DNA from 3 places in the Lysobacter sp. HDW10 genome. Region 2 is predicted to be linked to each of the others. Evidence: predicted binding sites of a transcription regulator. Region 2 holds the regulator's gene; each other region holds the start of a gene.

Region 1 (10,069 bases), 730 kb from region 2:
GCGCATGTCGGCCTCTGCGTCTTTGACGTCCTCGACGTAAGCGCTTTTTTGTTCCGCAGTCATCCGCCCGTGCGAAGCCTCACGATCGGCGACTGCCGCTCCGTACTGACCGTTGGCTCCCGAATCGTTTCGGTACTTCCCCGTCGCGTAAACCATGGCACCGACGAAATAGATCACATACAACGCGCTGACGACAGCAAGACAGAGCGCAATTCTTGGCGCCGTCGATGCACCTTTCGGTGCACGTCCCAAATTTTTTGACATGCAGCTCGCTCCCCCGAGGCTTATGCAGTCAATATTAACGAAGAACCCCCGCAATCGCTTGCGAGGGTTCTTGTCTTTGGGTGTTGCTTGTAGCGTTCCGGCCGGATCAGAAATCCATACCGCCCATGCCGCCCATGCCACCTGCGCCCGGCATCGCCGGCTCGTCTTTCTTCGGTGCTTCAGCGACCATGGCTTCGGTGGTGATCATCAGACCGGCGATCGAAGCTGCGTTTTGCAACGCGGTGCGTGTGACCTTGGTCGGATCCAAGATGCCCGATTCAACCATGTCGACGAATTCACCGGTGGCGGCGTTGTAGCCGAAATTACCTGTGCCTTCCTTGACGCGGTTGAGGATGACCGACGGCTCTTCACCCGCGTTGGTGACGATTTCGCGCAACGGCGCTTCCATCGAACGCATGGCAATTTCGATACCGTGGTTTTGGTCTTCGTTGATGCCCTTCAAGCCCTTGATGGCCGTCAGTGCACGCACCAGCGCAACACCGCCGCCCGGCACGATGCCTTCTTCGACTGCTGCACGGGTTGCGTGCAAGGCGTCTTCAACGCGTGCCTTCTTTTCTTTCATTTCGATTTCAGTCGATGCACCGACCTTGATCACCGCCACACCGCCGGCCAACTTGGCGACACGTTCTTGCAGCTTTTCACGGTCGTAATCCGAAGAGGTTTCTTCGATTTGCGCCTTGATTTGCTTGATGCGTGCTTCGATGCCGCTGCTTTCGCCTGCGCCGTCGATGATCGTGGTGTTTTCCTTCGACACTTGCACCTTTTTGGCGCGGCCGAGGTCTTTGATCGTTGCTTTTTCAAGCGACAGACCCACTTCTTCCGAAATCACAGTACCGCCGGTGAGGATGGCCATGTCTTCGAGCATCGCCTTGCGACGGTCGCCGAAGCCCGGTGCCTTCACTGCACACACCTTGACGATGCCGCGAATGGTGTTGACGACGAGCGTAGCGAGCGCTTCGCCTTCCACTTCTTCAGCGACGATCAACAACGGCTTGCCAGCCTTCGCCACGCCTTCGAGCACGGGCAGCAAGTCGCGCACGTTCGAGATCTTCTTGTCGTGCAAGAGGATGAACGGGTCGTCGAGTTCAGCCGACATTGATTGTTGGTTGTTGATGAAGTACGGCGAGAGGTAGCCGCGATCGAACTGCATGCCTTCCACGACGTCGAGTTCGTTGTCGAGACCCGAACCTTCTTCAACCGTGATGACGCCTTCTTTACCGACCTTCTTCATCGCGTCGGCGATGATGTTGCCGATCGATTCGTCGGAGTTGGCCGAGATCGTGCCGACTTGGGCAATCGCCTTGTCGTCTGCGGTCGGCTTGCTCATTTTCTTCAGTTCATCGATGGCAGCAGCGACGGCCTTGTCGATGCCGCGCTTGAGGTCCATCGGGTTCATGCCGGCGGCAACGCCCTTCATGCCTTCGCGAATCAACGCGGCAGCAAGCACGGTTGCGGTGGTGGTGCCGTCACCGGCGTTGTCGGAGGTCTTCGAAGCGACTTCCTTCACCATTTGTGCGCCCATGTTTTCGAACGCATCAGCCAATTCGATTTCCTTAGCGACCGAGACGCCATCCTTAGTGATGGTCGGTGCGCCGTAGCTCTTTTGCAGGACGACGTTACGACCCTTCGGGCCGAGCGTTGCTTTCACGGCGTTAGCGAGCACGTTGACGCCGCGCACCATGCGCGAACGTGCGTCTTCACCGAAGCGGATATCTTTTGCAGCCATTGTCTTGATTCCTTATTGAAATGCTTGAGTGGGAATTAGCCGACGATCGCGAGGATGTCGTCTTCCTTCACAACTTTGTATTCGGTGCCTTCGTGCTTGTAGGCGCTGCCGGCGTACTGGCCGTAGATGACCTTGTCACCGACCTTCACCGTCATCGAACGGGTGTTGCCGTTGTCGAGGGCCTTGCCCGGACCGACTGCGACCACTTCGCCCTTGGTCGGCTTTTCTTTGGCGTTATCGGGGATCAAGATGCCACCGGATGACAGTTCTTCGGCTTCCACAGGCTTGACGACGACGCGGTCGTGGAGCGGCTTCAGGTTCATGGATGTACTCCGCAAGTAATTGATTGATATGAAAAAACAGATCAATTTTAGCAGTCTCCTAGTGAGAGTGCCAAAACTGAAAGTAAAACAGCCCACGCGGGCATGACCAAAAGATGGGGCCTGGCGAGAGGCTTTCAAGTGCTTGCTCAAAAGAAACTTTTTCTGGCCCGGATTGAGGCGGTTTTCCTAAATGACCAGCCGGCCCCGGATGCTAGGCTCGTCGCCATGAATTTTGTCCGCGACGCTGCTGCCGACCCCGCACTCGACGTGCTTCGCAATGTGTGGGGGTACCAATCTTTCCGTGGGCGCCAGCATGACATCGTGCGTCATGTGGCAGACGGCGGTGACGCGCTTGTCCTGATGCCCACCGGCGGCGGCAAGTCCTTGTGCTACCAAGTGCCTGCCTTGATGCGGCCCGGCTGCGCGATTGTGGTGTCACCATTGATTGCGTTGATGCAAGACCAAGTCGAGGCCTTGCATCAGCTCGGTATTGAAGCGGCGTACTTGAATTCGAGTTTGTCCTTACAAGAGGCGCAATGGGTCGAGCAGCGCTTCTTGTCGGGTGACTTGAAGATGCTCTATGTCGCTCCAGAGCGATTGCTGACCTCGCGCTTCCTTGAGCTGATGGCGCGCGCGCCGGTCTCTTTGTTTGCCATTGATGAGGCGCACTGCGTGTCTCAGTGGGGCCATGATTTTCGTCCTGAGTATCGGCAGCTCACCTTGCTTCACGAGCGCTGGCCGCACATTCCGCGCATTGCATTGACGGCGACTGCTGACCCTGCGACACAAGCAGAAATCATCGAGCGACTGCAGTTGGAAGACGCGGCGCAATTCGCCAGCAGTTTCGACCGGCCGAACATTCGCTACACGATCGTTGAGAAGAACGACGCGCGTCGACAGCTGTTGGATTTTCTGGCGAGTCATGCCGGTGCGTCGGGCATCGTCTACGCGATGTCGCGGCGCAAGGTGGAAGACACAGCGGCGTACTTGCAAACAAAGGGTTTCAATGCCCTGCCTTATCACGCCGGCATGGCACCTGAAGTACGTGCATTGAATCAACGTCGGTTCTTGCGCGAAGACGGCATTCTGATGGTGGCAACGATTGCGTTCGGCATGGGCATCGACAAGCCCGATGTGCGTTTTGTGGCGCACGTCGATTTGCCGAAATCGGTAGAGGGCTACTACCAGGAGACAGGTCGTGCAGGGCGAGATGGCGAACCCGCCGAGGCGTGGATGGCCTACGGCTTGGGCGATGTCGTGAATCTGCGCAAGATGATTGAGTCTTCGGAAGCAGAAGATGCGCGCAAATGGTTGGAACGTCGCAAGTTGGATGCACTGCTCGGCTACTGCGAAACGCTCGGTTGTCGCAGACAACGCTTGCTCGCGAGCTTTGGCGAAGTGATGCCGGCGCCGTGCAGCAATTGCGACAATTGTTTGAACCCACCCGAAGCCTGGGATGCCACCGAGCCTGCACGCATGGCATTGAGTTGTGCGTTTCGCTGTGGTCAACGCTTCGGTGCATCGCATTTGATTGATGTCTTGCGCGGCGACAGCTCAGAACGCATCACGCAACTGGGCCATGATGCTGTCAGCACCTATGGCATCGGTGCCGAGATCGACACGAATACATGGCGCAGCATTTTCAGACAACTTGTTTCGCTCGGCTTGTTGCAAACCGATAGTCACGGTGGATTGTATTTGGCGCCAGAATCGCGCGCGCTGTTGAAAGGCGAGCAGACCTTGATGTTGCGTAGAGAGCAGGCACGCGTTAGCCGACAACGTCGCGCGGCGATGGCGAATCCGAACGGTGCCCAGGCATGGATGTCTGCGGATGCGCGCGTCCTGTTCGAACAGTTGCGCGAACTGCGGTCGACGTTGGCGCGCGATCAGAGTGTGCCGCCGTATGTGATCTTCCATGACAAGACCTTGCGCGAGATCGCCACCGCACGGCCGGAAAGCTTGTCCGCGCTCGGCATGATTGAAGGGATGGGCCCTAAAAAGTTGGCGGCGTATGGTGCGCAAGTATTGGGTGTTGTGTCGCCCGCCTAACACGGTTTGTGAATGAACCCTTCCGTCCGGCTTGGTTGGAATCCAGCGATGGCGCACGGGCCTACCTACAATGTCGTTATGAATAGACCCGCGATGCCCTCTTTTGCCGCGCGATCCAGCGCCGTTTTGACCCGTTCGCTTTCACGCTGGCTGCTAGCCCTTGCGCTGGCTTTGCCGTCGACGCTGGCGTTCGCGCAACTGACGCCGCAAGATTTGCCGCCGGTCGATCAGGTGTTCAAGCTTCAAGCCGAGCCCGGCCCCGGTCAGTCCATCGTGCTGCGCTGGCAGATCGAACCGGGCTATTACTTGTATCGCCATCAATTCAAGTTCAGTACGACCGCGCCGGGTGTGACCTTAGGCAGCGCAAAAATTCCGACAGGCGAAAAACACCACGACGAATTTTTCGGCAATGTAGAAACGTATCGGTCGCAACTGTCAGTCACCGTTCCGGTCGATGCGCCCGCTGGCACCCGCGCGATTGCGCTGCGTGTGAAGTATCAAGGCTGTGCAGATGTTGGCGTGTGCTATCCACCGCAAATCCGCAATCTATCCGTGACGCTCGGACAATCAGCCGAGCCACAAGGGGATGCAGGCTTTCAAGCGCTTGCCGGAAAATTTGGCGCAAGTTCGAATCCGCTGCTGGGCAAATCAGGCAAAGCCGCACCGCTACCGCCTGCGCAAGCGTTCAAAGCAGATGCCATTGCAGATGGTGGCGATCGCTTACTGATTCGCTTAACGCCCGCGACGGACTACTACTTATATAAGAACCAAACCAAGTTCAAGCTGAAAGCTGACGGCGTGTCTTTGGATGAAGTGCAGTGGCCCAAAGCGACCCTGCACCGTGATGCCTACTTTGGCAATGTGCCCGTCTATTTCAATGAAGTGGATGTACCGATCACGCTGAAGCGTAGCCATGCGCGTGGCGTTGACGCCACCTTGGACATCGAACTACAAGGCTGTCAGAACAACGGCATCTGCTACGAGCCGATGCATCGTACTTTCAAAATTTCTTTGCCTGAGTCGGGCGTAAAAACCCAAGCGCGCGCAGATGAGACAACGGTTGAAGCGCCTGCACCTGCAGTGGATGCAGTGACGGCATCTGCCGCACAAGTGGTGTCTGTGGACGGTGCGACGACGGCACCTGCCACGTCGATGCCAAGCGAAAGCGCAGCTGTTTCGCTTGCCTCGCCTTCGTTGGACGCTGCCTCTGCCATTGAAAAGATTTCAATTTGGAAAGCACTGCTGTTGGCGCTGCTGGGCGGTCTCATTCTCAACCTGATGCCGTGCGTTTTGCCTGTGCTGTCGATGAAAGCGGTGTCACTTGCACAATCAGGCAGCGACCAAAAAGCCATGCGTCAACATGTCTTCGCTTACGCAAGCGGTGTTGTGCTCAGCATGTTGGCTTTGGGGGGCATTGTATTGGCCTTGCGTGGATTGGCTTCGCAAAGCACTTTGGCTTGGGGCTTCCAAATGCAACAGCCTGCGGTCGTGCTGATACTCGCATTGTTCGTGCTCGCCTTCGGGCTGTCGCTCTCGGGTGTGTGGCAACCGAATTTCGTGTTGCCTGGCGCCGCACAGCGTGCCGTGACGGCACAAGGGCTGAAGGGTGATTTCGCAACAGGTGTTTTGGCCGTGGTTTTGGCGACGCCCTGCACTGCGCCGTTCATGGGTGCCGCTTTGGGTTATGCCTTCTTCGCACCCCCGCTGCAAGCGGCCTTGGTCTTCGTGGCGCTCGGTATTGGGCTCGCGCTCCCGTTCTTGTTGATCGCTTGGATCCCGGCACTTGGACGCCTTATTCCGAAGCCGGGCGCATGGACAAACACCTTCAAGAAAGTGATGGCGTTGCCGATGTATGCCACCGTCGCGTGGCTATGTTGGTTGCTGTTCCAACAGCGAGGGTGGATGGCGGTTGTCATCTTTGCCGTTTTGGCCGTGGCTTTGTTGTGGGTTTTGCGTGACACACGTCAGTACCTGCCTTCGACATTGCGTCGCTGGTCACCGCGTCTGGTTTTTGCCGCACTGGTGATTGCCGTGGCGACGTTCTTGCATGGGTCGATGGCGTCGAAGTCGCGCCCGCTGACTGAAGCGGCATATCGATTACCCAACGGCTTGCAAGCAGAACCGTATTCTGCGGAGCGCTTGTTGGCATTGCGCAAGGCGGGCACGGTGGTGTTTGTCGATGTCACCGCTGACTGGTGCATTACCTGCAAGGTCAACGAACGCGCGGTGTTGTTTACGCCTGCTTTCAAAGCGATGTTCGAGCAGCAAGGTGCGGTGTACATGATCGCCGACAACACGGAACCCAACGACGCGATTGGGGCGTTCTTGCGCACACATCACGCAGTCGGCTTGCCCTTGTATGTGGTGTATCCGGCCAATGGCGGCAATGGCCGCGTGTTGCCGACGGTGCTGACGCAGCAACTTGTGACGGATGCATTAAATAGCGCGGCGGCACGATGACTTCGCCTTGGCGGACGTATCTCAAAATCGTTTTGGCGGCATTCGCCGGCGCGCTCATTGCCCTGCTCGCCGCGGTGCTTGTGGACCCCAAGCCATGGCTACTTGAGTCGACCTTGGGTCACAAGTGGTTGCAAGCTTTCTTGGATTGGCGCGCGCCCGTCGCGCCCGGCACGCGTCGTGTTCGCGAAGGTGACACGGTGCAATCCCTTGCGCTCACCACCTTAGAGGGCCAGTCGACCGGTTTGCGCGCCCACCTCGGGCCCGACTACACCGTCGTCAATCTATGGGCCACTTGGTGTGGCCCCTGCTTGAAAGAGATGCCGGCCTTGGAGGCCTTTGCACGCCAGCAGCGGAATGCCAAGTTGATTGCCATTGGCATGGATGAGCCCGACGCTGTAGCGCAGTTCCTCTCGCGAAATCCGAGCAAAATCCCGCAACTCCTAGCAGCCGCGCCGCCGGCATTTTCGCCGGGCGAACTTGGAAACCCGGCAGGCGTATTGCCCTATTCCGTGCTGTTGGACGCCAAGGGCACGGTCATTGCGCGCCGAACCGGCCTATTCCATTCGGCCGACGACATCCGGACTTGGGTGGCAACGGCGACGCGATAAGCCTGCCAAGGCACGTGGATTCTCCGAACGTGTGCGTATCTTCGCCGAACTGGACAGCAACCCCCCGCATACTTCAAACTTCGCGGCATGCCCCACATGCTTGTCCTACACGGCCCCAACTTGAATCTGCTCGGTGAGCGGGAACCGGCCGTCTATGGCACGACAAGCTTGGCTGAAATCGACGCATCTTTGCTAGACGCCGCCGAACGTGCAGGCATCAGCCTCGAATGCCTGCAATCGAATGACGAATCAACCTTGATCGATCGCATCCAATCAGCACGCGCTGACGGCACGAAGTTCATACTGATCAACCCGGCGGCCTACACGCACACGTCGGTGGCTATTCGTGACGCGTTAGCCGCCGTTGCCATCCCGTTTATTGAAGTTCACTTGTCGAACCCGCATACCCGCGAACCGTTTCGCCGCCAAAGTTACTTCAGCGATCTCGCCCACGGCGTGATCTGCGGTTTCGGTTCTAAAAGCTACACGCTGGCCTTCGAAGCCGCGTTGGCACATCTACACACTGTTTAAATTTAGTCTCAGGAGCTTTTCAAATGGATCTTCGCAAGATCAAGAAGCTGATCGACCTGTTGGAGGAATCCAACCTCAACGAAATCGAAATTAAAGAAGGCGAAGAGTCGGTACGTCTCTCGCGCGGCGGCGTCCATGGCGCGCCGATGCACTATGTCGCTGCACCGGCACAAGCGCCGGCCGCACCTGTCGCGCCGATGCCGATGGTGTCGCCGGTCGAAGCCGCCACCGGTGGCGCCGCGCGTCCGGCGCCCGACCTTCCGGCTGGAACCGTCGTGCGTGCGCCGATGGTCGGCACTTATTACGCGTCACCGTCGCCGGATAAGCCGCCGTTCGTCACCGTCGGCCAAGCCGTGAAGCCGGGCGATACGCTGGGCATCATCGAAGCCATGAAAATGTTTAATCCGATCGAAGCCGAAGTTGCAGGCACTTTGCTCGCGATTCAATGCGAAAACGGCCAGCCGGTTGAGTTTGATCAACCCATGTTCGTGATTGGCTGAGCGGGGGACCATCATGCCAATGCTGGACAAAGTTGTTATCGCCAACCGCGGCGAAATTGCGCTGCGGATCTTGCGCGCATGTAGCGCGCTTGGCATTCGTACCGTGGCCGTGCACTCCACCGCCGATCGCAATCTGAAACACGTGGCCATGGCCGATGAATCGATTTGCATCGGCCCCGCACCGTCGTCTGAGAGCTATCTCAACATGCCGGCCATTATTGCGGCGGCTGAAGTGACCGATGCGCAAGCGATCCATCCGGGTTACGGCTTTCTTTCTGAAAATGCGGATTTTGCAGAGCGCGTTGAACAATCGGGTTTCGTGTTCATCGGCCCTAAGGCCGACACCATTCGCTTGATGGGCGACAAGGTCGAAGCAATTCGTGCCATGAAGGCGGCCGGTGTACCGTGCGTCCCGGGCAGTGGCGGACCGCTCGGTGATGACGCCGAGACCAATATGAAAATTGCACGCGAGATCGGTTACCCGGTCATCGTGAAAGCAGCCGGCGGTGGTGGTGGACGCGGCATGCGTGTCGTACATACCGAAGCTGCATTGGTGAATGCAATTGCCACAACGCAAACCGAAGCAAAAGCTGCCTTCGGCAATGACATGGTTTACATGGAGAAATTCCTTGAGAACCCGCGTCATATCGAAATCCAAGTGCTCGCCGACGGCCAAGGCAATGCCATCCACCTGGGTGAGCGCGATTGTTCTATGCAACGTCGCCACCAGAAAGTCGTTGAAGAAGCCCCGGCACCTGGCATTACCGAAGAGCAGCGCGCAGAAATCGGTAAAGTTTGCGTGGAGGCCTGTGTGCGCATCGGCTACCGCGGCGCTGGCACGTTCGAATTCTTGTATGAGAACGGGCGCTTCTACTTCATTGAAATGAACACGCGCATCCAAGTCGAACATCCGGTGACGGAATGGGTGACAGGGATTGACCTTGTAAAAGAGCAGTTGAAGATTGCCGCGGGCATGAAGCTCTCGATCAAACAAAAGGATGTGGTGCTTCGCGGTCATGCCATCGAATGCCGTATCAATGCGGAAGACCCTGAATCCTTCCTGCCTTCACCGGGCTTGATTCAACACTTCCACGCGCCGGGTGGTCCGGGCGTGCGTGTCGACTCGCATATCTATGAAGGCTATCGCGTCCCACCGAACTATGACTCGATGATCGGCAAATTGATCGTGCACGGCCCGGATCGTGAAACCGCCATTGCACGTATGCATGTTGCATTGTCAGAGATGGTCGTTGACGGCATCAAAACGAATATTCCGCTGCAACAACGCATCATGCGTGACCAAGGTTTCCGTGCGGGTGGACAAAACATCCACTACTTGGAGAAGCGTTTGGCGGAACGCAAAGGTAAGACGCTCAGCATTGGTTGATGCGATACACCGTGATCGGCACGTAAAACGGCGACCTTGTGTCGCCGTTTTGCCGTTCTAGCGAACGAACTTAAGCCAGACGTACAGAATCAAGAAGACGCCCACCACACCCATCGTAATGAAGTTGTTGCGCTTCACTTTTCTCGCCTTCAGCGCCAACTGGTCTTTCAGTGCTTTCACATCCGCCGAATCTACCACCT
Region 2 (10,069 bases):
TTAAGACGGTTTTGATGTCTGTACGTTTTGGCATGACTTCAGAGCTCGTCCATCTTTACTTTGCACACTTCCATGGCATTGACCAACATTGGTAGCATCATGGTCATACCTGCGTTTTCGCCGATTTCTTTGCCGTTCTTTTCGTCGGTACCGATCGCCGCTTCCATGCCCATCAATGCGCGCAGCGGCGAATTGGCTGGATCATTTGCAAGGCTCATCAAATCCAACATGGCACGCGGGCTGGCATCTTTCAGCAGCGACGTCATCTCCGTGTTTTCACCGTTCGTTGCACTGCGTGCGCCGGCCATCATGATTTTTGAGAAGAGCTTGGCGCCTTCCCCTTCCATCAGGGTCAAGTCGCTGCCGAATCGATCGGCATGCGTCGAGGCATACGTATCCACGCGTGTGGCCAGCACCTTGCGGTAGCCATCTTCTTTCAAGTTCGTGCGCATGCATGCCAACTTGGTTGCGTCGGGTTTGCGCGCCTTGGAAGAGGGCCAGTAAGGATCGTTCGCAGCCACGTCCATCATGATCTTGCCCACGGGCATGACCGTTGCAACAGCAGCGACCATGCGTTGCTTATAGGCGGCTTGTTCAGCAGCGCCCTTTGGCATCGCAATGGGCTTCGCTGCCGCGGGTGCCGCGGGCGGTGCCACCGTGGCAGGACGTGCCGGTGCGGGTGCGACGTCTTTTGTCACAGGCGCCTCTTTCTTCGCTTGCGCAAAGGCCGACGTGGAACCTGCCAGAACCAAACATGCAACGGTAAGTTTCAACACAGTTTTCATACTTTCCCCTTCCCCATGATGTCGATGAATTTGTCAAAAAGCGGTGCAACGTCGTGCGGACCCGGCGATGCTTCCGGGTGGCCTTGAAACGAAAACGCAGGTGCTTGCGTGAGTTCAATGCCCTGGTTCGTCCCATCGAACAAAGACCGATGCGTGACACGAATGCCTGCCGGCAATGTGGATTCGTCAATGCAGAACCCGTGGTTCTGCGACGTGATCATGACGCGATCCCCATCCAGATTGATCACCGGGTGATTTGCACCATGGTGGCCGTGCGGCATCTTCATGGTCTTGGCGCCCATGGCAAGCCCCAACAATTGGTGTCCGAGACAAATACCGAAGAGCGGCACTTTCTTTTCGACAAAGACTTTGATCGCATGAATGGCGTAGTCGCAAGGCTCCGGGTCGCCGGGGCCATTGGAGAGGAAGACACCATCCGGATGCATCGCCAATACGTCTGCCGCCGACGTTTGCGCAGGCACGACCGTGACATCGCAACCGCGTTCGGCGAGCATGCGTAGGATGTTCAACTTGACGCCAAAATCGTAGGCGACGACTTTGAATTTTTTCGGGGCTTGGACAAAGGCGCCTGAATCCAGATCGAGCTGGCCTTCAGCCCAAACGTAAGGTTTCGGCGTTGACACGACCTTGGCCAAATCCAAGCCCTTCAAGCCGCTGAACTTGCGTGCAGCTTCGATGGCTTGATCGGCATCGATCGCGCCGGACATCAGCGCGCCATTTTGCGCACCGGTTTCGCGCAGTTTGCGGGTCAATGCTCGGGTGTCGATATCGCTAATGGCCACAATGCCACGTGCCTTCAGCCACTCTGGCAAAGACACTTGGCTGCGCCAGCTGCTGGGCCGTCTCGGTACGTTGCGAACGATCAAACCGGCCGACCAGACCTGCGCCGCTTCGTCATCCAATGCGGTCATACCGGTGTTACCGATATGCGGATAGGTCAAAGTGACGATTTGCTGGGCATAGGACGGGTCGGTCAAGACTTCCTGGTAGCCGGTCATCGCGGTATTGAAAACCACCTCGCCGACTGAAATGCCCGCGGCACCAATGGAAATTCCTTGATAAACGGTTCCGTCTTCAAGGGCGAGTATGGCGGTATCTGACACGGGCAATCGCCTTTCTGTAGGTTGCACGTTTCTACCGAAACGCTCAGGGCGATCCGGTTTATTTCTGTGCGGGCGAGTGCAAATGATAGGGGTCCGGAACTTTTATGTCTATCAAAAGACGCGTATTGTTCACGCATGCAAGGCGCACCCGAACCTGAGAACACATCTGACGGGCCACCGAACAAGGGCTCAGTCCTGCTGGGCTTCGTTCTGTTTCTCGCCATTTTGGCGGCCAATGCCATCTTGAGCACCATGATTTATGCGGTGATCACGACCTTGGGCATGGGGTATAGCCGTGACGCGCTGTTTCTGCCTGCCCTGCCTGTGCTGATTTTCGTCGCCGCCTTGGTGATCTTGCTGGCCAAGCGCAAGACACGGACCGCGTGGGGGATGGCCGTCCCGTTCTTAATCACGGTCGGCCTGATCGCATTCGGTTTGGTTGCGACGTTCAGCAAGTTGGCGTCGCTGGGAATCCGTTAGTCGAGGCTATCTGCAATCTTGTACTGACCCGGCGCACGCGATTTCAGCCACTGGGCAGCGTGCAATGCGCCACGCGCGAAGATGTCTCTGTGTGTGGCTCGGTGCACCAATTCGATGCGTTCACCGATACTCGTGAATTGAACCAAATGTTCGCCGACGATATCGCCGGCACGCACACTTGCGTAGTGAACATCTGCGCCAGCGTCTGCGGCCGCTTTGCCTAAGGTCAGTGCGGTACCCGACGGCGCATCCTTCTTGTGCACGTGATGCGATTCAACGATGTCGCAGTTCCACCCAGGCAATTGCGCTGCTGCACGAGCGACAAGTGCTTCGAGCACCGCAACGCCCAAACTAAAATTTGATGCCCATAGCACAGGAATTTTTGCGGCGGTTGCCGTGATTGCGGCTTGCTGGTGTTCAGACAGACCCGTCGTGCCCGAAACAAGCGCGCGCCCTCGGTCTGCGCACAACTGAAGCGCCGTGTCGAAACCTTCCGGAAGACTGAAATCGATCAGCACATCGAAATCGGGGACCGCCGCAATTTCTTTGACCGAGTAGCACGCAATCTGATCCACAACACGCGCTTTCGGATCGCTACGCGTCACGAGCGCCACAATCTCAAACGCCGCATCAGCCAATGCGAGCCGATGGATCGCTTGTCCCATTCGGCCATTGGCACCCAACAGTACGATGCGAGTCTTTTCCATGCCGTTCACCCGACCATTCGGTCCCAGAATCCCTTGACGCCATCTATGAAGGTACTGTGTTTCGGTGAATGGCGTCGTGCGCCCTCGCCCACAAAGGTGGTTTCGAACTTCTCAAGCAGTTCGCGCTGTTCGGGGGTCAAGTTGACGGGCGTCTCGACGACGACACGGCAATACAGATCGCCCTCGCTGCGACTACGCACCGATTTCACGCCCTTACCGCGCAAACGGAAGACTTTTCCAGTTTGGGTTTCTGCGGGGACGCGGATTTCGGCTTCACCTCTTAGGGTCGGCACGCGCACTTCGTCTCCCAATGCAGCTTGGGAAATTCGTATCGGCACGTCGCAATGCAGGTCATCGCCGTCTCGCTCGAAAATGGCGTGCTGACGCACGCGCACTTCTACATAGAGGTCACCCGGCGGTGCGCCGGCAGGCCCTGCTTCACCCTCGCCACTCAAGCGAATGCGATCGCCTGTATCCACGCCGGCCGGCACTTTGACGTCCAGCGTTTTTTCATCGTGGATGCGCCCGTTGCCGTGGCAAGCGCCGCACGGCGTGACGATCACTTGGCCGCGACCATGACACTGCGGGCACGGCTGCTGCATCTGGAAAATACCGCGTTGCATGCGCACTTGGCCGATGCCGTTACAGCCGCTACACCGTTCGATCTTGCCGTCGCTGGAGCCTGAGCCTTTACACGTGCCGCATTCCAGCAATGTCGGAATTTCAATACGTTTTTCGACACCCGCTACGGCATCTTCGAGATCAAGCTCCATCACGTAGCCGATGTCAGCGCCTCGACGTGGACCGCGCTGACCGCCGCCGCCACCAAAGATGTTGCCGAAGATGTCGCCAAAAATATCGCCCACATCTTGGAAATGCGGTCCACCGCCGCCACCACCACCGCCCATGCCGTGCTCAAACGCCGCGTGGCCGTGGGCGTCATAGGCGCGTCGCTTCTGCTCGTTCGACAGAACGTCGTAGGCTTCTTTGCATTCTTTGAAGGCCACCTCGGCGGTCGCTTCGTTTCCGATATTTCTGTCTGGATGGTGCTTCCCGGCGGCGCGGCGATACGCCACTTTGATTTCTTCAACGGTCGCGGTGCGGGATACACCCAGCACTTCGTAGTAATCGCGCTTGCTCATGGAACCATCCAAACTCATTCAAATCTGATACGAAAACGGAAAAGCCGGCTGCCCGACTTTTCCGCTTCGGCGTTTCATCGAGACGACAGCTTACTTGTTGTCGTCTTCTTTGACTTCCGTGAACTCCGCGTCCACCACGTCATCAGCTGGGGCGGATTGGCCTGCAGCGGCATCAGCGCCGGGCTGCGGACCTGCATTCGCAGCAGCGAACAGGGATTGCGCGATTTCTTCCAAGGCCTTTGTCTTGGCTTCGATCTGCGCCTTGTCGTCACCCTTCATGGCGGATTCGACATCTGCAAGGGCCGTTTCTGCGCGACCGATCAGATCGCCCGGCAATTTGTCGCCGTTGTCCTTGATGGCGGTACGCACCGCATGCATCAAACCGTCGGCTTGGTTGCGTGCTGCGACCAATTCTTGGAAGCGAAGATCTTCTTCGCGATGGCTTTCTGCGTCTTGCACCATGCGTTGAATTTCTTCGTCCGACAATCCCGAACCCGACTTGATTTCGACCTTTTGTTCCTTGCCGGTCTTCTTGTCTTTGGCGGTCACGTGCACGATACCGTTGGCATCGATGTCAAAGCTGACTTCCACTTGCGGCATGCCGCGCGGCGCCGGCTCAATGCCGGTGAGATCGAAACGTGCCAACGACTTGTTGTACGCCGCTTGTTCGCGCTCGCCTTGCAGCACGTGCACTGTCACAGCCGATTGGTTGTCGTCGGCGGTACTGAAGGTTTGCGATGCCTTCGTCGGAATCGTGGTGTTCTTTTCAATGATCTTGGTGAACACACCGCCCAGGGTTTCAATACCCAAGGACAGCGGCGTCACGTCAAGCAAGAGGACGTCTTTCACGTCACCTGCCAACACGCCGCCTTGAATCGCGGCACCAATGGCCACTGCTTCGTCGGGGTTCACGTCCTTGCGCGGTTCTTTGCCGAAGAACTCGGTCACCGCAGCTTGCACCTTCGGCATGCGCGATTGACCACCGACCAGAATGACTTCAGCGATATCGCTTGTCTTCAAGCCGGCATCGTTCAATGCGACTTTGCAGGGTTCGATCGTACGCTTGACGAGTTCGTCTACCAACGCCTCAAGCTTCGAACGCGTCAGCTTGATGTTCAAATGCTTCGGACCCGATGCGTCGGCCGTCACATACGGCAAGTTGACGTCGGTTTGCTGCGACGACGACAGTTCGATCTTGGCGCGTTCTGCAGCATCCTTCAGGCGTTGCAATGCAAGCGGATCTTTACGCAAGTCGATCCCTTGTTCCTTTTGGAACTCTTCGACGAGATAGTCGATGACGCGCATGTCGAAATCTTCACCGCCGAGGAAGGTGTCACCGTTGGTGGCCAGCACTTCGAACTGCTTTTCACCGTCGACATCCGCGATTTCGATGATCGACACGTCGAACGTACCGCCGCCGAGATCGTACACGGCAATCTTGCGATCGCCACCGGCTTTATCCAGACCATAGGCCAAGGCTGCAGCGGTCGGTTCGTTGATGATGCGCTTGACGTCCAAGCCAGCGATGCGGCCCGCGTCTTTTGTTGCTTGACGTTGACTGTCGTTGAAGTACGCGGGCACGGTGATGACCGCTTCGGTGACCGTCTCGCCGAGGAAGGCTTCGGCGGTCTTCTTCATCTTTTCAAGCGTCTTTGCTGAGACTTCTTGCGGCGCCATGGTCTTGCCATCTGCCAAAGCGACCCAAGCATCACCATTGCTGTGCTCGACGATGGCATACGGGACCAAACCAAGATCTTTCTTGACTTCTGCGTCAGAAAATTTGCGGCCGATGAGGCGCTTCACTGCGTAGAACGTGTTTTTCGGATTGGTGACAGCCTGGCGTTTTGCCGACGCGCCCACCAAGACTTCGCCGTCTTTGGTCCAAGCGACGATTGAGGGTGTGGTGCGATCGCCTTCGCTGTTTTCAATAACGCGTGCCTTGCCACCGTCCATCACTGCAACGCAGGAGTTGGTGGTACCGAGGTCAATACCGATGATCTTAGCCATGTGTGTGAATCTCCAAAAATTTTAAATTTGTGTGCGAACCGGGCCGCTATGTTCGATAAATGGGGCCATGCGCCCCTACTTCAAGGCGCACCAAGTCAATCGGATTGCGCAACCACGACCATTGCCGGGCGCAGCAAGCGATCGTTCAGCAAATAGCCCTTTTGGAAGGCCTGCAGGATCGCACCGGGCGCCACGTCCGTGCTTGGCACCTGACTGACGGCATTGTGGTGTTCCGGATTGAACGCATCCCCAGGCACCGGCGCGACGACGACAAGGCCGTTGCGTTCCGCCACTGCATGCAGCTGTTTCAAAGTCAGTTCAAGGCCTTCACGCAGCGGACTGTTCTGGGTATCCGATGCCAAGCCGGCTTCAAGGCTGTCAAACACAGGCAGGAGGTCTACCAGCAAGCGTTCGTTGGCAAAGCGTCGTGCGTTGTCTATATCGCGTGCCAGGCGCTTACGTTGGTTTTCGAGGTCGGCGCGCTCAATGAGCGACTGCGCCTTCAGTTGTTCAATTTCACCTTGAAGCGCTTCAATCGGATCAAGGATCGAATCGACGTCGGTCGCTTCCGGTCCCATGCCATCAATGGCTTCATTCTGCGGCTGTTCTGGGGTTTCACTCATGTTGATATCCAATGTCTGCGCGTTGCTCTGCTGCACCTGACATGTGGACGATCACGGGAAGTTCAAGGGCTAGCGCCCGCCTAAACGCTCACCAAGCACCATTGCGGTCGCTTGGACCAGCGGAATCACGTTGGAATACGCCATTCGGCTAGGGCCGATCACGCCCAGAACGCCCAAGACGCGGCCGTCAGCGCTGGCATAGGGCGTTGAAACAACTGAGAGCGCATCCATCGGTGCCAGGCCGGTTTCCTCACCAATAAAAATGCGCACGCCCTCTGAATGCAGGGTGCGTTCCAAGAGCTGCAACATGTCGCGTTTGCGCTGGAAGGTCTCGAAGACCGCACGCAGCTGCGCCATGTCATTCAGATCTTGCACTGCCATCAAATTGATCTGGCCGGCCACATACACGTCGAGCGATGGCTGCTCATGCTCGCGCACCGCGATCTCCGCTAACTCCAATGCTCGCTGCATCCAATCTTGCACGTCGTCGCGCGCCTGACGCAGTTCGCCCACCAAGGTTCTGCGAATGCTTTGCAAGGGCAATCCGACGAAATTCCGGTTCAAATAATTGCTGATTTGCTCGAGCGTCTGGGCATCGATCGGTGATTCGGTACGGATGACACGGTTCTGCACCTCATGATCCGGGAATACGACAACCGCCAAGATTTCGTTCGGCGCAAGACCCACAAACTCGATATGCCGAAAAGATTCATTGCTGCGCTTAGGCGCACTCACCACACCGACGAAGTGACTCATGGCAGACAGCAAATCGCCTGCGCCGCTGAGGAGGTCTTGGGTAGGCACGTCCTTGGGCAGGCCTTCTCTGAGGCGCGCAAGATCGCGCTCCTGCAACGTGTCGATTTGGAGCAGCGAATCAACGAAGACACGATAGCCCTGCGCTGTCGGAATTCGGCCTGCAGACGTGTGCGGTGACACCAATAGCCCAATATCTTCCAGGTCACCCAAGATGTTTCGAATCGTGGCGGCACTGATATCCAGCCCTGCGGATTTGGCCAAGGTCTGTGAACCCACGGGCGATCCGTGATGAATGTACTGACCGATCAGTGCGCGCAACAACTGACGGGCGCGTGGATCGAGATCGGGTACCGCAGAATCGTTGGTCATAGATTGGATATTAGGCCTGTCGGTTTGCGATGCAAGCACACAGATCAGGATTCCCCGATGCGGAAATCAGGCGGCGGTCTCACTTTCCGCGACGACAGACTTTAGAATGCGAGCATGCTCATCAGTCTTAGCATCCGCGACTTTGCTGTTATTTCGAGCTCCGAATTGGAGTTCGCAAGTGGCATGACGGTGATTTCGGGTGAAACCGGTGCCGGCAAATCTTTGTTGGTGGATGCGCTCGGCTTCCTCTCTGGCGCACGCGCAGATTCCGGCATGGTGCGCCATGGCGCCGATCGCGCTGAACTGAGCGCCAGCTTCTCGCTGTCGGATGCCAACCTGGCCACGGCTTGGCTCAAACGCCAAGACATGGACGACGGTGACGAATGTTTGATCCGCCGCGTGCTTCGCGCAGACGGTGGCTCCAAGGCATGGATCAACGGCAGATCGGCCACACTGGGGCAATTGAGCGAGATCGCCTCTTTACTGGTGGAGATCCACGGGCAACACGCGCAACAACGCCTGTTGGTGAAAGCGGATCAACTGTCGATGTTGGATGAGTTGGGCGATTACCAAACGGTTCGCGACACCGTCAGTGCGCATGCGTCAGCTTGGCGGTCTGCGCATAAAGCGCTAGATGCGTTGACCTCCAATGGTGATGTTGAATATCGCAAGCAAACGCTCGCAGAGTCGTTGAATGAGTTGGACGACGCGGTGCTCGAGCCCGAGGCGCAAGAAGTACTCTTTGCACGGCACAAGCGAATGAGTCATAGCGCAGAGTTGATCGAAGCATGTCATGACATTGCGGTCGATCTTGAAGGCGATGAATCCCGTGCCGGGCTCTTGGCGAACTTGCATCGGGTCAAGTCTGAACTGACAAAAGTGTCGAGGTTCGAACCCAAGCTGGCAGAGATTGCGCAGCTGCTCGATACCGCAGCCATCCACACCGAAGAAGCCGCGCAGAATTTGGCCGTCATTCGTGACGATGTGGCATTGGATCCGCAAGCGATGGCGCAAGCCGAGCGTGATATGTCTCGGCTTCAAGACCTTGCCAGGAAATACCGGACGCGACCGGAATTGCTTTTGGAAACGCGCAATGCGCTGGCGGAAGAGTTGGACTCGTTGGCGAATGCAGAAACGACGCAGCGCGAACTCGAGATCGCGCTAGAGACGCATGCAAGCGCTTGGCAGGCGGCCGCTGCCGAACTCAGTAAAGCGCGGACGGGCATTGCTCGCCAGCTGAGTGAACGCATCAGTGGCTTGATGGCGACGCTCGGCATGGAAGGCGGCCAGTTTGAAGTTGCCATTGAGCCGACCGGAACGGCCCCACCCGACCCGCTCGGCGCGGAACGCATCGAATTTTTGGTTTCAGCCAATCCGGGCCAGCCCTTACGCCCCTTGCGCCGCGTGGCGTCGGGCGGCGAGCTATCGAGAATCGCACTGGCGATTCAAGTGGCCGCGATCGACGGTGACATTGCGCCGACCATGGTGTTCGACGAAGTGGACAGCGGCATCGGCGGCGCAGTAGCAGACGTTGTCGGTGGGCTCTTGAGCACCTTGTCTGCACGCTGTCAGGTGATGTGTGTCACCCATCTGCCACAAGTAGCGGCACATGGTGCCCACCACTACCGCGTCGACAAATCCAAATCAGAAGGCCTGACGCAAAGCGCACTCGAGATTTTGGACGAAGACGCGCGCATTGATGAACTTGCCCGGATGTTGGGCGGCAGCAAGAAGACCGCCGCGGTACACGCGGCGGCCAAAGCACTACGCAATGAGGCGATGAGCGCTTGATTTAGGTCTGTTTGCGCACGTACAAGACCAGGGCATGCCCTTCGATCTTGTATCCGTGCTTCGCGGCAATCTCGTGCTGAATGCGCTCAATTTCGTCAGATTCAAACTCGATGACCTTGCCGGTGTCCAAATCGACCATGTGGTCGTGATGGTCGCCGCGATCCAGTTCATAGACAGCCTGACCGCCTTCAAAGTTGTGCTTCAGCACCAAGCCGGCAGATTCGAATTGCGTCAGTACCCGATACACCGTGGCCAGGCCGATTTCTTCGCCGGCGTCAATCAGGC
Region 3 (10,069 bases), 880 kb from region 2:
CCGGCAAGGTAGCTCGCTTCCGCAGCGCGCAAGAAGCCATAGCCATCGGGCAAAATTTCGAGCACACCGTCTGCGGCGACACCGTCACCGTGGCGGGTCAGCACTTTCAGAACCGCGAAGATCACGTCTTGCTTGCGCGCACGCGCCACGCCTTCTTGAATCTGCAGTTGTTCAGCAATATCCAGCAACTTAGCTGCCGGCATGCGCTTCAGATCGCTCAAGGAATATTGCGGGAAGCCTTCCGGAATGGTCGGCATCGGGCGGCCGTAGCCCGGTTGCGCGTTCGGGTCGCCATTGTCGTCTTGCGGCAAACCGGGATCGCGATAGCGATCACGTTGGCGGTCGCGGCGGTTGCGGAAACGTTCGCGACGATTGTTGCGCTGGCCGTAGCCGCCGTTGTCTTGGCCGCCTTCGTCTTGGCCGTTATCGCCACCGTCGTCGCGTTGACGTGCCGGCGGCGCATCGGCGTGTGCCGATTCGGTCGCTGCGGGTGCCGTGTCGGCGGAGGTGTCGGGGTTGCGTTCGCGCGGCGGTCTAGGGCTGCGCGGTGCAGCTTCGGCTGCTGGCGAAACATTCGCAGCCGAGCTTTCAGAGGGGGTGTTTTCTACGGGGGCGGCAGCGGATTTGCTCACGCGCGGCTTGCGAACACGCTTAGTCGTAGCGGTTTCGCCGGTGCTTTCGATTTCGTCGGACAAGTGGTTTCCTCGCAAAGGGCGAGCGCCTGAAGGTCAGGCGGATGGGTGGGAGTAAAGGGAATTGGGCGGCGGGGACGCACGCCAGATGGGTGAAACTTAGCACTGAAGCCGCGCCGCGGCAAGCACCGCGGCGGGCTGGGGTTCATTCTTAGGCGATGGCTTTGTCAATCATGCCGCCCAAAACGCCGGCCACATTCGGCGGTGCGCCGACCTGGGTGGCGGCCGGTTGGCCGTCCTTGAACATGACCAACATCGGGATGCTGCGCACGTTGTAGCGCATGCCGATTTGCGGGTGGGCCTCGATATCGACTTTAACGACCTTGGCCTTACCTGAATATTGGTCGGCCAATTGATCGAGGACCGGCGCAATCGAGCGGCACGGACCACACCAAGGGGCCCAGAAATCCACCAACACGGGTTCCTTCGACGACAAAACAAGCTGATCGAAGTCTGCAGTGGTGGCATGTACGACGTTGGGGCTAGACATTCTTTACTCCAAAAACGGGGGGTTCAAACAAGACGTGCCGACGTGCATCGGAGGTCATTGGTAACATGGGGCTCTTACTAAACAACTACAAGCGCGTCACCGCGCACCCTAGCTTCCAGTCTGAACAGACATGCGGCTGTGTGCAAGGGTGTTCTGCCCAACTGAGCCATTCATGTCCGATAAACCGCTGACCGATATCACCTTCAACGCCTTGCCGATCGAGCCTGCACTGCTCGGGGGGTTGGAATCAGCCGGTTTCGTCCGCTGCACACCGATTCAAGCATTGACCTTACCGTTCGCACTGGCGGGCCGCGATGTTGCGGGCCAGGCACAAACCGGCACCGGGAAAACCTTGGCCTTCTTGGTGGCGGTGATGAATCGCTTGATGAGCCGTCCTGCGTTGGCCGAGCGCAAGCCGGAAGATCCGCGCGCATTGATCCTCGCACCGACACGTGAGCTCGCAATTCAAATTCACAAAGATGCTGTTAAGTTCGGCAGTGATCTGGGTTTGCGTTTTGCATTGATCTACGGCGGGGTCGATTACGACAAGCAGCGCGCGCAGTTGCAAGAAGGTGCGGACGTCATCATTGCGACGCCGGGTCGACTGATTGACTACGTGCGTCAACACAAAGTGGTGTCGCTGCATGCCTGCGAAATGTGTGTGCTGGACGAAGCCGATCGCATGTTCGATCTGGGCTTCATTAAAGACATCCGCTTCTTGTTGCGCCGCATGCCGCCGCGCACCGAACGTCAAACCATGTTGTTCTCCGCCACGTTGTCGCATCGCGTGCTGGAGCTTGCCTATGAGCACATGAACGATCCCGAGAAGTTGGTGGTGGAAAGCGAATCCATCACCGCTGCGCGCGTGCGTCAGGTGCTGTATTTCCCTTCAGACGACGAAAAGCTGAAATTGCTGATCGGTCTGATGTCGCGCGTGCCCGATGCCCGCAGCATGGTGTTCGTCAATACCAAGATGTTCGTCGAGCGCGTGGCGCGCGGGCTTGAAAAGGCCGGCTATGCAGTCGGTGTCTTGAGTGGTGATGTGCCGCAGAAGAAACGTGAAAGTTTGCTGCGCAAATTCCAAGCAGGTCAGCTCGAAGTGTTGGTGGCGACAGACGTGGCGGCGCGCGGTTTGCATATCGCAGGCGTCACCCACGTGTTCAACTACGATTTGCCGTTCGATGCGGAAGACTATGTGCATCGCATCGGTCGTACCGCACGTTTGGGCGAAGAGGGCGATGCCATCAGCTTCGCTTGCGAACGCTATGCCATGTCATTGCCCGATATCGAAACCTATATTGAGCAAGCCATCCCGCGTGGCACCGTTACCGAAGAATTGATGACGGCCGTGCCGCGCGAGGCACGCGTCATTGCCGACGAAGACAAGGAAGACCTCGGCGAAGTTTTCAAAGAAGCGCGCGAGTTCCGCAAGACGCAACAAGAAAAGCAAAAGCCGCGCAGTGCCCGACCGGGCGAGCGCTGCCGAAAGCCACGCACCCCACGTGCCGAAGGCGACGCGGTGCCGCGCACGCACAGCAGCGACACATCCACAGCAGCACCTGCAGTGGCGCAAGCCGGTGAGGGTGCAGAACGCAAGCGTCGTCGTCGCCGTCGCGGCAAGCGGATTGAAGGTCAAGAGGGTGCTTCCGCCAACCAGACCAACGGTGGCGCACAGAAGCGTGATTCACGTACGTCGCAACCCACGGTGCCGGCACCGAGCGGCCCCGGTCTTTTGCGCAAAATCGGCAGTGGATTACGAAATCTGCTGAAACGCGGTCCGCAAAAGCAACATTGAGTGCTTGCACACGGTAGGCGAAGTTCACAACGCTGGGCATAATGGGCGCATGAGTATTCTTCGCTTCGATGGCGTCGGAAAAACCTATACGGGCGGTCGAGAAGCCCTACGTCACGTGACCTTTGCGGTTGCGCCGGGTGAGATGCTGTTTATCACCGGTCATTCCGGTGCGGGCAAAAGTACGTTGCTCAAATTGATTCAACTCACCGATCGCCCGTCGATTGGATCGGTGATGTTTGATGAGCGGAATCTGAGCAATGTCACCGGCCGCAAAATTGCGTTTCATCGTCGCGAAGTCGGCGTGGTGTATCAGAACCATCAACTGTTGGCAGAACGATCGGTCGCAGAAAACATCGGCCTGCCGTTGGTGTTGCGCGGGATGCCGCGCGCAGAAATCCAAAAGCGCGTCAACAGCATGTTGGAACGCATGGGCTTAGGCGGCCGCGGCAAGGCCTTGCCTTCGCAGCTGTCAGCAGGTGAGCAACAACGCGTCGGCATTGCGCGCGCCATGATCGGCGAACCGCGCATGTTGATCGCCGATGAACCGACCGGCAACTTGGACCCGACACTCAGCGCGGAAATCATGGAAATCTTTGCGGCCCTGCCGCAACGAGGAACGAGCGTGATGGTGGCGAGCCACGACCTCGCACTGGTGAAACGTATGAAGAAACGCGTGCTCGTGTTGTCAGAAGGCGAGCTGGTTGACGACATCGCGCCGGAGGACCTCGCCGATGAATGATGCAAAGCGCGTCGCCGCACCTTCTGCGTTTTCGATTTGGCTCGACCATCACTGGCGCAGCCTGACCGCCAGTGTGCGTTCGTTAGTGCGCAAGCCGTTTGCGTCATTGCTTACGATCGCTGTCTTGGCATTGGCGCTCGCTTTACCTTTGGGCTTACTCGCCAGCCTGCAAAATATTGAGCGCTTCGCCGGCAATGTGCAGCAGTCGCGCGAGATCAGCGTGTTCTTGAAACAAGACGTGACGACCGAAGATGCGCGTGCATTGACGGAATCGATCCGCGCTCGCAGTGACGTTGCGAATATCGTGTGGAAAACACCTGAAGAAGGGTTGGCAGACCTGCGCAAAACGTCGAATTTAGGTGAAGCCCTGGATAGCTTGGACAGCAATCCCTTGCCGCATTTGTTGATCATCACGCCCAAAGCTGACGACGCGGGTTTGGTGGCAGAAATGCAAACCTCGCCGAAAGTCGACATCGTGCAGCACGATCAAATTTGGCGCCAACGTTTGGACCAATGGCTTGGTTTCGGCGCACAGCTCGCGTGGATCTTGGCCATTGTCTTGGGCGCGGCCGCCGTGCTCGTGATCGGTAACACCGTGCGCTTGGATATCCAATCGCGTCGTGAAGAATTGGGCGTGCTGCAATTGTTGGGCGCCACCGATGGTTTCATTCGTCGACCCTTCCTGTATTTGGGTGCGTGGTACGGCATTGCAGCGGGCGTGTTGGCTTTGGTGTTGCTCGGTGGCGTGAATCGCGCCTTGCAACCGTCGCTCTCTGCACTTGCAGGCAGTTATGGCAGTCAGTTTTCGTTGCAAGGATTCAACGTGGTGCAAGCCGTCGCAGCGGTATTGGTCGCAGGTTTCCTCGGCTGGATGGGCGCCGGTTTTGTCACCGGTCACTTCTTGCGTCAAACCCGACCAATGGGACGCTGACGCATGAGTACTACGCCACGCGATCTGCGCCACGTCGTTGCCGACAACCCGCGCGTTTTGATTGTTGAAAGTTCCAGGATGGTGCGCAAACTGATCAGCGACTTGCTGAAGAAGGAATTGCCGAATGTCACGGTGGTGGAAAGCACCGGCCTGAAGCAAGCGCGCGCGTGTTTGAATCTTGGCGCCGTAGATCTCGTCACGACTTCATTGAGTTTGGACGACGGTGACGGCCTGCAAGTTGCGAAAGCCGTGCGCGATGCCGCAGGCCAAGCCTATGTCCCGGTCATTGTGGTGTCGTCTGATGTAAACAGCCGACTTGCTTCACGCACGTTGGGTGATGACGTCACCGACTACTTTGACAAGAGTGCAGGGTTTCCGGCGCTTGCGGCGTTTGTACGCGGCTACATCCAGCCGCAACCCATCGACGGCGCACGCATCTTGTATGTTGAAGACAGCCGCGTCGTTGCATTGGCGACCAAGCGCATGTTGGCCGCGCAAGGCCTGACCGTCATTCATGTCGACAGCGCGGAAGCCGCGATTGAGTACCTCGACTTGCATCATGGTGCGGTCGATGAAGTCGGCGCCGACTTGGTGCTCACCGACGTCTATTTGAATGGTCCGCTCGGCGGTCTCGATGTGCTGAAGCATGTGCGCCATGGTCTGGGTTACAGCAAGCGTTTGTTGCCTGCACTCGTCATGACCGGCGATGAGAACCCCGACAAGCAACGTGAGTTGTTCTTAGCAGGTGCGAACGACTTGGTCTTGAAGCCGGTGGAAGAACGCATGGTGGTGACCAAGATCTTGTTCCAACTGCGTGCAGCCCGACTTCATTCGTGACCGCGAACGACGCCTTGAAGCTTGAAGCTTCTTGGAAGCACCATGTGGGTGAGTGGTTCCAGCGCGACGACATGCAAGCGCTCTCTGGTTTCTTGCGCGAACGTATTGCCGCGGGTCACACCGTATTCCCGCCGCCCGCGCAAATCTTCGCAGCCTTCGACGCCACACCGTTTGATCAGGTCAAAGTCGTCATCCTCGGCCAAGATCCGTATCACGGCGCAGGGCAAGCCCATGGTTTGTGTTTTTCGGTTTTGCCAGGCACACCCGTGCCGCCGTCGCTGCAGAACATTTACAAAGAACTGAAAACCGACGTTGGCTTCGTGCCGCCCGCGCACGGCTACCTGATGCCTTGGGCGCAGCAAGGCGTGCTGCTCTTGAACTCAGTGCTGACGGTGGAAGAAGGCAAAGCCGGAAGCCACCAAAACCGCGGCTGGGAAGGCTTCACCGACCACGTGATCGAGACCCTCAATCGCGAGCGCGAAGGGCTGGTTTTCCTGCTCTGGGGCAGCTACGCCCAAGCCAAGGGGCGGGTGATCGACGATCGCCGCCATCGGGTACTGCGGGCGCCGCATCCGTCACCCCTGTCTGCCCATCGCGGCTTTTTCGGTTCCGGCCACTTTTCCAAAGCAAATCAATGGCTTGAGAAGGGCGGGCGCGGGCCGATCCGGTGGCAATTGCCAGTTTCTGTCTAAAGCCCCCTTTTGTTCTGCCAAAACCGCCCCCAGCTGAATAAAAGGATTCGAGGGGTGCGCCTAATTAGCACTCCCGGGGGACGACTGCTAAAATGACTGCCATGACTACTTTGACCCCCTCGCGGGCGCTTGTCACAAACAATCTGCCCGTACCCAACGCGCTCGGCTCGCTCGAGGCGTATATCTCCGCGGTGCATCAAATTCCCGTCTTGACGGTTGAAGAAGAGCAAGCACTCGCAACGCGTCTGCGCGACAACAACGATCTCGCCGCTGCGCAGGAACTCGTGCTCTCGCATTTGCGTTTCGTTGTGCATGTTGCACGCGGTTATGCAGGCTACGGCTTGCAAGTGGGCGACCTGATTCAAGAAGGCAATATCGGTTTGATGAAAGCCGTCAAACGTTTCGACCCCGAGGTCGGTGTGCGCTTGGTGAGCTTTGCGGTGCATTGGATTCGTGCAGAGATGCATGAGTTCATCATCAAGAACTGGCGCATCGTCAAAGTCGCAACGACCAAGGCGCAACGCAAGTTGTTCTTCAACCTGCGCAAGAGCAAGAAGCGTTTGGGTTGGATGAATGCCGAAGAGGTGCGTGCTGTCGCGCGTGATCTCAATGTGTCCGAACGCGAAGTGTTGGAAATGGAATCCCGCTTGTCGGGGCGTGATATCGGCTTCGATGCACCTGCAAACGAAGACGAAGAACGCGCGCCGCCCGCACCTGCTGCGTATCTCATGACGGATGACGAAGATCCGTCGCAAGCCTACGAGCGCGCAGATGGCGAAGACCACCAACTCGGTTTGTTGCGCGAAGGTTTGGCCGGCTTGGATGCGCGTTCGCGCGACATCATCAAGCGTCGCTGGTTGGACGAAGACAATAAAGTCACCTTGCAAGATCTCGCGGCCGAGTATGGCGTCTCTGCAGAACGCATTCGCCAGTTGGAAGCCAATGCGCTGAAGAAGATGAAAGCTTTGTTCGCGGCCTGAGTGCTTGCGTGAGTGATCTCGAAAAGGGCGCCTGACGGTGCCCTTTTTTATGCCTCAATACAAATCGATCGGGTCGACGTCGAGAGACCAACGCACCTTCCGTGCTTCGGGTGCGGCATAGAGTTGCGGCACCACGCGCGCGAGTGCTGCTTGCAATGCCTTGCGATCTTTCGCGGTTACCATCAACTGCATGCGCAGAAAACCTGCACGACGTTGCATCGGCGCGGGCACGGGGCCTGAAACATCCAAGCCATCTTGCGCAAGCAGATCACGTGCGACATCTAAGAAGTCGCGTGGCGGATGTGCATGCTTTGCTTCCGCACGCAGCAACGCCATATGTGCAAAGGGCGGAAAGCCTGCCGCTTCGCGTAAGGCCAGCTCTGCATCCGCAAACGCGTGATAGCCGCCTTCGATCAAAGTATTCAATAAAGGATGATCGGGGTAATGCGTTTGCAGAATCACTTCGCCTGGCATGTCTGCACGTCCGGCGCGTCCAGCGACTTGAATCAACAGCTGCGCGACGCGTTCGCTGGCGCGGAAGTCGGTTGAAAACAGTGCTTCATCAATGCCGAGCACGACGACCAACGCGAGCTTGGCGAGGTCATGCCCCTTCGCCAGCATTTGCGTGCCCACCAAAATGCCAGGTTGATCACCTAGCGTTTCAAAGTGTCGCGCCAAGGCGTCTTTGCGTTGCGTGCTGCCGCGATCAATGCGAATCACGGGCACATCATCGAAATGATCCGCCAAGAACGTTTCAATGCGTTCAGTGCCTTGGCCTTGCGGTTCAAGCGCCAAGTTGTTGCAGTTGGGGCAGGCAGACGGTGAGGGGCGATGCGCACCGCAGTGATGACACTGCAAGCGTTTGCCACTGCCGTGCACCGTCATCGCCGAATCGCAGCGCGAACATTGCGCCGTCCATCCGCAATCGCGACACATCAATACCGGCGCAAAGCCGCGACGGTTTCGGAATACCAAGACCTGTCCGCCCGCATCCAACGCTGCACGCATGCGCGTGATCATTGCGCTGGATAAACCCGCTTCCAGGGGCAGCTTGCGTACATCCATGATGCGCACACTGGGTGCGCGTGCAACGCCGGCGCGCTTGGACAAGCGCAGATACTCGAAACGACCTTGTCCCGCCGCGTGCAAATCTTCCATCGACGGTGTCGCCGTGCCCATCACAATCGGCACACCTAAAGCACGTGCGCGCACCAAAGCAAAATCGTGCGCGTTGTAACGCATGCCATCCATCTGTTTGTAACTGGCGTCGTGGGCTTCATCGACCACTATCAATCCGGGATGCGCCAAAGGCATAAACACTGCCGAGCGCGTGCCGAGCACGACCGGTGCAACGCCTGTCCGCGCGGCTTGCCAAGTGTGCAAGCGTGCGGTGTCAGTCATGCCGGAATGAAATGCATGCACCGGAATCCCCAAGTGCTTTTCAAAACGCCGCACGGTTTGTGGTGTGAGCCCAATCTCTGGCACCAACACCAAGGCTTGTTTGCCCGATTGAATACAGCTGCGAATCGCTTCTAGATAGACCTCGGTTTTGCCACTGCCGGTGACGCCATCCAACAAGTAGGCTTTGAAGCCTTGTGTCTGCTGAATCTGCGTCGCGGCTGCGCGCTGTTCCTCATTCAACTCAAATCCGCTCGCAGCAGCTTCGGGCGATTCAGGTGCATGCTGCGGTCGCACTTCACTTTCGACCCAGCCGCGTGCTTGCAAGCTGCGCAACGCGGGATGTAAGCCTTTGAGCTCAGGCGCTTCGTTCGGACGCTCACCCTCGGCCAAAACTGACAGTACTTGACTCTGTTTGGCACCCCGTACGCCGCTGCGCGCCGTCGCACCTGCTTCCGTGAGACGCCAAAAGGTGGTTTCCAGAACGGGGACATCAGCCCCGTTCCTGAGCGCGGTCGGCAGCGCGGTGGCCAGCACCTCGCCCAAAGGTGCGTGCACGTAGCGCGCCAACCAGCCTAGGCTCGACCAGAGCTCGCTACCGAAAATCGAAGCCGAATCGAGCCGCGCTTCAATCGGTTTCAGTGGGCTGTCGCTATCCGTCGCTTCCGGTTCTGAGATGACGACACCGACCGTTGTCGAGGCACCAAAAGGCACCCGAACACGGCAACCGACCCAGCCCGTTTGCGGTGCCTGATCGTCGATGGTGTAGTCGAAGGCCTGAAGCATCGGGCGAGGGACAACCACCTGAATCTTCAGACGCTGAGACGCCGGGGCAGCGGGGGTGTTCAAGGGTTTGAGGTTATCCACACAAGTTGTGGATAAGTCTGTGCAATGAACGGCGAAACGCCAAGCGCGGCCGCACTTTCACAATAGAGCGCACTGATGGACAAAAAAGTGCCATCTGCGCAAATATCAGTAAAATCAATAGCTTGCATGTTAATTTTCATTCATTTTGCAGTCATTTACGTACAAGTGAGCAATCTTTGACACTTTGATGACCGCTGTGCACAATTTTCCCCGAACGGCATAGATGTCGCGCAAATGCAAGTGCTAATTGCAGCTTGAAGTGGCACATCCGGACGTTATCATCCTAGCTGATGAGGGCGACTGCAGAGCTTTGAATTGACGACGGGTTTGACCTCTGCGGGACAGCTCGATGCCCGCCTACGCGGTGATGAAAGGAAGGCATTGGCCTTCTGCGATTGGGCCCTAGGTTCGCCTGAGCGGGCCACCGCCGTCGCGACCGCTTGGTTGGCCCAATGGCACACTTTGGGCACCATGAATGCCGATGCCAGTCCAACCTCGCGCGGCATGCTGTGGCGGCCCCTGCTGACGCGCATGCCCGCCCAAGCACCCGCCTTGGCCGAGGCAAGTCCCGAGTTCGAAGACCTTGCCATGCTGCCCTTGCCGGCGCGCACGGCCGTCTTGCTGACCCTGTTGGGGCTCACGGCCGAA

Evidence for each region. The regulator HrcA, encoded in region 2, represses chaperone genes, less so after heat shock. The targets are predictions, from matches to a motif close to TTNGCACTCNNNNNNNNNGAGTGCNAA.
Region 1: a site for HrcA is predicted at 2,382-2,408, ahead of groES (co-chaperone GroES). Genes of this name have one in related genera too.
Region 3: a site for HrcA is predicted at 6,241-6,267, ahead of rpoH (RNA polymerase sigma factor RpoH). Genes of this name have one in related genera too.

The regions. Positions count from the first base shown of each region.
Region 1 is NZ_CP049864.1:443,386-453,454, forward strand. It holds gene G7069_RS02185 (hypothetical protein) at 1-264, opposite strand, end outside; gene groL (chaperonin GroEL) at 371-2,011, opposite strand; gene groES (co-chaperone GroES) at 2,047-2,334, opposite strand; gene recQ (DNA helicase RecQ) at 2,560-4,383, shown strand; gene G7069_RS02205 (protein-disulfide reductase DsbD) at 4,462-6,843, shown strand; gene G7069_RS02210 (TlpA disulfide reductase family protein) at 6,840-7,451, shown strand; gene aroQ (type II 3-dehydroquinate dehydratase) at 7,539-7,982, shown strand; gene accB (acetyl-CoA carboxylase biotin carboxyl carrier protein) at 8,006-8,482, shown strand; gene accC (acetyl-CoA carboxylase biotin carboxylase subunit) at 8,502-9,869, shown strand; gene G7069_RS02230 (hypothetical protein) at 9,927-10,069, opposite strand, start outside.
Region 2 is NZ_CP049864.1:1,887,805-1,897,873, forward strand. It holds gene carB (carbamoyl-phosphate synthase large subunit) at 1-34, opposite strand, end outside; gene G7069_RS09090 (hypothetical protein) at 39-785, opposite strand; gene carA (glutamine-hydrolyzing carbamoyl-phosphate synthase small subunit) at 782-1,909, opposite strand; gene G7069_RS09100 (hypothetical protein) at 2,045-2,389, shown strand; gene dapB (4-hydroxy-tetrahydrodipicolinate reductase) at 2,386-3,096, opposite strand; gene dnaJ (molecular chaperone DnaJ) at 3,102-4,238, opposite strand; gene dnaK (molecular chaperone DnaK) at 4,329-6,245, opposite strand; gene grpE (nucleotide exchange factor GrpE) at 6,341-6,823, opposite strand; gene hrcA (heat-inducible transcriptional repressor HrcA) at 6,938-7,993, opposite strand; gene recN (DNA repair protein RecN) at 8,108-9,784, shown strand; gene fur (ferric iron uptake transcriptional regulator) at 9,786-10,069, opposite strand, start outside.
Region 3 is NZ_CP049864.1:1,002,965-1,013,033, forward strand. It holds gene rho (transcription termination factor Rho) at 1-695, opposite strand, end outside; gene trxA (thioredoxin) at 844-1,182, opposite strand; gene rhlB (ATP-dependent RNA helicase RhlB) at 1,355-2,977, shown strand; gene G7069_RS04805 (ATP-binding cassette domain-containing protein) at 3,027-3,716, shown strand; gene ftsX (permease-like cell division protein FtsX) at 3,709-4,647, shown strand; gene G7069_RS04815 (response regulator) at 4,651-5,484, shown strand; gene ung (uracil-DNA glycosylase) at 5,481-6,176, shown strand; gene rpoH (RNA polymerase sigma factor RpoH) at 6,278-7,156, shown strand; gene G7069_RS04830 (primosomal protein N') at 7,211-9,340, opposite strand; gene G7069_RS04835 (hypothetical protein) at 9,737-10,069, shown strand, end outside.